3 regions of the Rhizobium sp. 22-785-1 genome follow, and region 2 is predicted to be linked to each of the others. Evidence: riboswitches for the same ligand, from Rfam matches in the RefSeq annotation. Region 2 holds a riboswitch; each other region holds the start of a gene.

Region 1 (2,261 bases), on a different contig from region 2:
GCGGCAGCTCTACGGCTCAGACGCTGGACGGCGGCCCTCGTCGAGACGAATTGGGCGGGAAAAGCTGCCGGTAAGTGGACACGGAGGGAGCCGCCGCCTCGAACACGAGTTCCCGCAGGATTGGAGAACCATGTATATCGGTCGGCGTAGGGACTAGAGAAATGGCCGTCAGGCGGCAAGCTCACAACCTAAGCCTAGCCCGTGATCGGTCTTGCTGTGTCCGTCGTCCGTTGGAAGACAATACACCGGTAGGGTTCTATCCGGTAGCGTGTACTGGGCGAGGTCACCAGTTATTTGCGGTGTTTGGAGAAACGGCTTGTGCGCAAACCCAACGCATACGAAGGCAATCGCGCACATGATGCGCAGCAGAAGACCGAATCTGCCTATCGCTCTCGTCATCCTGGATGCTCCCCACGAAACGGGTAGCTATGTTTTCGTTAAGGGGCAATGCGGCAAGCAGTCTTACGATAAACGGCCACAGCGATGTAGTGGGAGAAAAATTACATCGTGAAAGGTCTGTCCGCTGTCAAGCTAGCCGCTTCAGAAGCAGACGACCTCATGTTTTATGATCGAGCCACGCTTATCCACAGTCAACCTTCCGTTACAGAGTCATAACCGTTGACGATTTTTTCACGCCGTATACCATATCTAGTGTTCGAGGTTCTTCCGATTCGCGTCGGAAGCTAAGACGGGAATACGGTGCGTGATGTCCTTTCTGGACGGAGCAATGCCGGAGCTGCCCCCGCAACTGTAAGCGGCGAGCATCCTTCTCAAACTGCCACTGAGCCGAAAGGTGTCGGGAAGGCGAGATGGATGCGATGACCCGTGAGCCAGGAGACCTGCCTCAAACGAATACGTCCACGGGCGGGGTGTCCGAAGGTCGCGCTTGCGTGCGGGATGATCCTGCGCGTGCCGCTTCCTTGATCCCCCGCATCAACCACTTCGGGGTGAAGTCAATGTCGCATCATTCTAGTCAGTATCCGCGTGAATAGCGGGCGGTAACGCCTGCCGCCGATTTCGGCTGCCCTAATTTCCGAGTTCCTGAATGGGCATTCACCACGCCCGATCGATATCGCACGTCTACTCAAATCTCACGAGGATCATCATGACCGTTACCGTTTACAGCAAGCCAGCCTGCGTGCAGTGCACAGCCACTACCCGCGCGCTCGATCGTCAGGGCATCGACTACACCGTCGTGGATGTTTCCGAAGACACCAATGCCTACGATCTGGTTCAGGGGCTGGGGTATCGTCAGGTTCCAGTTGTGGTGGCTGGCGAGACGCATTGGGCGGGCTTCCGCCCGGATATGATCAGCACGCTTGCGGCCTGAGCCGGAGCAATGGGACAGATCGTCTATTTCTCCAGCCGGTCGGAAAACACTCATCGCTTCGTCGGGAAATTGGGGATGATTGCGCGGCGGATTCCGCTTAGTCCTTCCGAGGGCCTTCGGGTCGAAGCCCCCTATGTCCTGATCCTTCCAACCTACAGTGGCGAAGGTGGAAAAGGGGCCGTTCCAAAACAGGTGATCCGCTTCCTCAACGATGCGGAGAACCGGGCAAACATTCGCGGCGTGATCGCCGCGGGCAACAGCAATTTCGGGGCGACCTACGGGATCGCCGGCGATGTCATCTCCCAGAAATGCAGCGTGCCTTACCTTTACAGGTTCGAGCTTATAGGCACTGAGGAAGACGTCGCGAACGTCAAACACGGATTGGAACGATTTTGGACGCGACCACTTTCGAAAAGCCTTTGAAGACATCGGAATCCGAACTGGATTTCCATGCCCTCAACGCGATGCTTAACCTCTATGACGAACAAGGAAAAATCCAGCTCGATAAGGACAGACTAGCTGCGAAGCAATATTTCCTGCAGCACGTCAACCAGAACACGGTGTTCTTCCATAATCTGCGGGAGAAACTCGATTACCTCGTCACCGAAGGCTATTACGAGCGCGAGGTTCTGGACCAATATTCCTTCAATTTCGTGCGAGATTTGTTCGACGCTGCCTATGCCCGAAAGTTCCGGTTTCCGACCTTTCTCGGCGCGTTCAAATATTACACCAGCTACACGCTGAAGACCTTCGACGGCAAACGCTATCTGGAGCGCTACGAAGACCGCGTTTGCCTGGTTGCCCTGACGCTGGCCCAGGGAAGCGAAACGCTCGCCCAGTCGCTGATGGACGAGATCATCTCCGGGCGTTTCCAGCCCGCAACGCCGACATTTCTCAATGCCGGAAAGAAACAGCGGGGCGAACTCGTTTC
Region 2 (2,261 bases):
CAACGATCATGGCATTTCGCCGGATGGGTCGCTTTACGCGATTTCGGACAAGGTCGAGTTCGGGAAGAGCGCGATCTATCTTCTTCCGTCATCAGGTGGCGCGCCGACATTGATGACGCCGAACCTGCCCTCCTACTGGCATGGCTGGGCGCCGGATGGCAAAAGCTTCGCTTACTGCGGGATCAGAGATCAGATTTTCGATATTTATTCCATGGACATAGAAACCCGCAACGAGACGCGCCTGACCCATGGAGAGGGGCGAAACGACGGGCCGGATTATTCGCCGGACGGTCATTGGATATACTTCAACTCCAGCCGCACGGGACAAATGCAGATCTGGCGCGTAAGAGCAGATGGATCAGCCGTCGAGCGGATCACGAACAGCCCATATGGCGACTGGTTCCCCCATCCGTCTCCAAAGGGAGACAAGGTCGTCTTCATTTCCTATGACGGCGACGTCTTCGACCATCCGCGTGATCTCGATGTTCGCGTGCGACTGATGGATCCCGATGGTGGCAATGTCGAAACGCTCTTTGATCTTTTTGGCGGGCAGGGGACGATGAACTCTCCCAACTGGTCACCAGCTGGTGATGAGTTTGCCTATGTGCGATATTTCCCAGCCGAATAAATCTGCGGCGCTTGCCTTGGCGCCAACAATTGGACATACGGTTTTCGTCAGGTGCCTGCTTGAGCGGGAGAATCGGGAATGCGGTGCAAGACCGCAACGTGCCCAACGCTGTGAGGCGGATGACCGTCGCCATATGCCACTGAGCAATCTCGGGAAGGCGGCAACGGTCAGAAGAAGCCAAGTCAGAAGACCGGCCTGACACGATGGACCAGTCCGCGCGGACGGCGGCAGGTTGTGAGGAAGGAGGTGTGTGACGCGGCGCAATCTGCGTCCTCACGCGGTACTTCCTGCATTGTTGGGGATTGACGATGCGACCTGATGACACCCGGCGCGGCCTGAGGCCAGCTTTTGAATTTGCCGAAGACGACAAGGCTGCGGTCTACCGCGCTATCGAGACTCGCCGCGATGTCCGCAATGAGTTTTTATCCGATCCGCTACCGTATGAACTGATCGGAAAGCTGCTTGCTGCAGCCCACGCCGCGCCTTCGGTCGGCTTTATGCAGCCGTGGAATTTTACCCTCGTCACGAATGGTGAGATCAAACAGGCCGTGTGGCAGGCCTTCAGCCGTGCCAATGAGGAAGCGGCACAGATGTTTGCAGATGAAAAACAGTCGCTTTATCGCAGTCTGAAGCTGGAAGGAATCAGGAAGGCGCCGCTCTCCATCTGCGTCACCTGCGATCCGACAAGAGGTGGCGATGTGGTGCTGGGGCGCACCCACAATCCTCATATGGATGTTTATTCCACGGTCTGCGCAGTCCAGAACCTCTGGCTGGCAGCACGTGCCGAGGGCGTCGGCGTTGGCTGGGTCAGCATCTTTCATGACGATGATATCCGAGAGATACTGGATATCCCGCATCACATTCAAATCGTGGCGTGGCTTTGCCTGGGATATGTTTCTGAACTCTACGCGGAGCCAGAGCTTGCAGTGAAGGGATGGCGCCAACGCCTGCCGTTAGACCAATTGGTATTCAAGAACCGGTGGGGCGAAAAATAGGTAGCAACTTTGCCGCGTGAGCTGCTTCTCAATAGTTGAAAAAAGGTACTTGCCTGTCCTGCTGGCCGATGGCTTACTTTCTCTTTGTTTCGAGAGGGGATTTACCGATGCCGATTGAAAACTGGCTGGCCTTCGTGGCCGCATCCGCCGTCATGCTCGCCATTCCAGGGCCCACGATCCTCCTAGTCATTTCCTATGCGCTCGGACACGGCCGAAAGGCAAGCAGCGCCACGGTTGCTGGCGTAGCCCTTGGCGACTTCACCGCCATGACGGCCTCAATGCTGGGCCTCGGTGCGCTGCTGGCAACGTCTGCCGCGCTCTTCACGATCTTGAAGTGGGTGGGTGCTGCCTATCTGATCTATCTCGGTATCAAACTCTGGCGAGCGCCCGTTGGAGCTTCGTCTGACGGGGAGGGAAATGTGACAGGGCGTGAGCGTCCGATAAAAATATTTCTCCATACCTATATCGTGACGGCGCTGAACCCGAAGAGCATCATCTTTTTCGTCGCCTTCCTGCCGCAGTTCCTCGTGCCGAACCTTCCGTTCTGGCCGCAGGTGCTTATTTTCGAAGTTACTTTTCTTGTGCTTGCGACTTGCAACGCGGCTCTTTATGGGTTGCTGGCGAGTGCAGCGCGCAAC
Region 3 (2,261 bases), on a different contig from region 2:
CTTGATGCGCAGAACGTTCTCAGACGCCGCGGTCTGGGCGATACGTTCTGCCAAGGCCTCCGGATCGGACACCGCACCGAGTTCGACCACGAAGCTGTCGAATTCGTCGTGATCGTGGTCCTCTTCCTCATCATGATGGGTATGGCGGTTTTCGATATCGTTTTCGACTGCCAGCCCAAGCCCGATCAGCACGGCAGGATCGATCTGGCCGTGGGAAGCAACGACGATCTTGGCGGCCTTTGGCAGATGCTCGCCGATATGCGCCTTGGCACGCTCCAGACCTTCGGCATCGAGAAGATCGGCCTTGGTCAGCACGATCAGGTCGGCGCAGGCGATCTGATCTTCGAAGACTTCCTCGACCGGATCGTCATGGTCGAGCGCTTCGTCATTGGCGCGCTGGGCGGCGAGCGCGTCCATGTCATGCGACACCATGCCTTCGGCAAGTGCCGCACCATCGGCAACGGCAACGACCGCGTCGACGGTGACGCGACTCTTGATCGCCGGCCATTGGAAGGCCTGGACCAGTGGCTTGGGCAGCGCAAGACCGGAGGTCTCGATCAGGATATGCTCGACCCGCGGCTGGCGGCTCAAGATCTCCTCGATGGCCGGCTGAAAATCATCCGCGACTGTGCAGCAGATGCAGCCATTGGCAAGCTCGACAATGTTTTCTTCCGGGCAGCTTTCGATGCCGCAGCCCTTGAGGATGTCCCCATCGATGCCGACATCGCCGAACTCATTGACGATAATCGCCAGACGCTTGCCATCGAGCTTTTCCAGAAGGCCGCGCAGCAGCGTGGTTTTGCCGGCGCCCAGAAAGCCGGTGACGATGGTGCAGGGAACGCGCTCTAGCGTGGTCATGATGTCTCCTCGAGGAAATTCAAAGGGGGGATGCGCGCGACCATGCCGCGCTTCAAGCTGTCCGGACGCCCGCGCCAAGGCATCAGGCCGTCGGTGGAACTTTCAAGCAGGCGCGCGCCGGTGATCAGATCATCGGCATGATCGGGCGTCAGCCCGCCGAAGACGTAAGACCAGCCATCGGCACTGCGCATCGCGGCACTGGCACCACGCTTGCAATTGGCAAGGCAGTTGACGCTGCGTACCTCGATATCGGCTTCCGCACCAAGCGCGATCGCAGCCTCTGCCAGCAGCGCGCCGAGGCGCGGCTCGGCATTCGGTTCTGCCTCACTACGGCAACTGCGGCAGACATAGACAACAAGACCGGAAGCTTTCTGCTTTTCGGTCGATCCTTCCGTCCGAGACGATGTCGCTGTAATATCCAAACCGAGCCCGCTTCCGCCGTTAAAACATGCAAGGGGTGCGGTGCCGAAGACGGAATGCGAGACAGCGCAAACCGATATTCGGCGCAACCGACTGACCGGAGCACCCCGCCCGGCAGACGTTTTTTTCTGAAACGGCAGGTCTCCTGGCTTGCGGCTTGAATAGGCGCCCTTGCACCGCCTTCCCGGATCGAAATCCAGTGGCTTTACGGTGCGGGCTTGCCGCTTACAGTTGCGGGGGCAGCCACGGATTGACCCGAGAAGCGGGCGGAACCGTGTTCCCTCTTAGCTTTTCCCGTTGCCGGAAAAAGACCGTCAGTGCCTTACCTTTACGGGCAAGCTGGCTTGCGGTCAATGCGCGGATTCTTGAGCGATGCTCTCGGTGCCATTGCCGAGAAGGGCGTTTTGACTATAGTCGCCGCTTCCAAAACAGGCTCGGAAGGACGTGGACATCATGACACGCGAGATCAGCGACAGTGACGCCGCCCGCCACCGCGAGAAGATGGTGAACCGCAAGAGCGTGCAGGATGCGGAAGTAGCCGAGAAGACCATCGAGAAGGGTCTATTGATGGTCAATACCGGCCCCGGCAAGGGCAAGTCCACCGCAGCCTTCGGCCTTGCGCTGCGCATGCTCGGCACGGGCCGACGCGTTGGTATCGTCCAGTTCATCAAGGGCGCGTGGTCGACCGGTGAACAGCAGGCGCTGACGCTTTTTGGTGACCGGGTGGAATGGCGCACCATGGGCGAGGGTTTCACGTGGGACACTCAGGACCTGAAACGCGATATCGCCGCGGCAACCAAGGCCTGGGAGGAGGCAAAGCTCCTGATGGCGGATGAGACGATCGGTCTTCTGGTTCTGGACGAATTGAATATCGCGCTTCGCTACGATTATCTGGATCTGGCGGACGTTGTCGCCACCTTGCAGAGCCGCCGTCCCGATCTGCACATCATCGTGACCGGGCGCAATGCCAAGCCGCCGCTGAT

Evidence for each region. A riboswitch is a leader RNA that binds a small molecule or an ion and turns the genes downstream of it on or off. The one in region 2 is predicted to bind cobalamin.
Region 1: linked by a shared signal. The riboswitch ahead of nrdH (glutaredoxin-like protein NrdH) and the one ahead of bluB (5,6-dimethylbenzimidazole synthase) in region 2 are both predicted to bind cobalamin.
Region 3: linked by a shared signal. The riboswitch ahead of ACQZ5M_RS12860 (DUF1636 domain-containing protein) and the one ahead of bluB (5,6-dimethylbenzimidazole synthase) in region 2 are both predicted to bind cobalamin.

The regions. Positions count from the first base shown of each region.
Region 1 is NZ_JBNWDI010000006.1:269,542-271,802, reverse strand. Features, by position in the region: cobalamin riboswitch at 642-861, shown strand; gene nrdH (glutaredoxin-like protein NrdH) at 1,106-1,330, shown strand; gene nrdI (class Ib ribonucleoside-diphosphate reductase assembly flavoprotein NrdI) at 1,340-1,753, shown strand; gene nrdE (class 1b ribonucleoside-diphosphate reductase subunit alpha) at 1,723-2,261, shown strand, end outside.
Region 2 is NZ_JBNWDI010000007.1:232,228-234,488, forward strand. Features, by position in the region: gene ACQZ5M_RS15915 (TolB family protein) at 1-628, shown strand, start outside; cobalamin riboswitch at 661-841, shown strand; gene bluB (5,6-dimethylbenzimidazole synthase) at 937-1,623, shown strand; gene ACQZ5M_RS15925 (LysE family translocator) at 1,731-2,261, shown strand, end outside.
Region 3 is NZ_JBNWDI010000005.1:286,325-288,585, forward strand. Features, by position in the region: gene cobW (cobalamin biosynthesis protein CobW) at 1-861, opposite strand, end outside; gene ACQZ5M_RS12860 (DUF1636 domain-containing protein) at 855-1,280, opposite strand; cobalamin riboswitch at 1,397-1,609, opposite strand; gene cobO (cob(I)yrinic acid a,c-diamide adenosyltransferase) at 1,732-2,261, shown strand, end outside.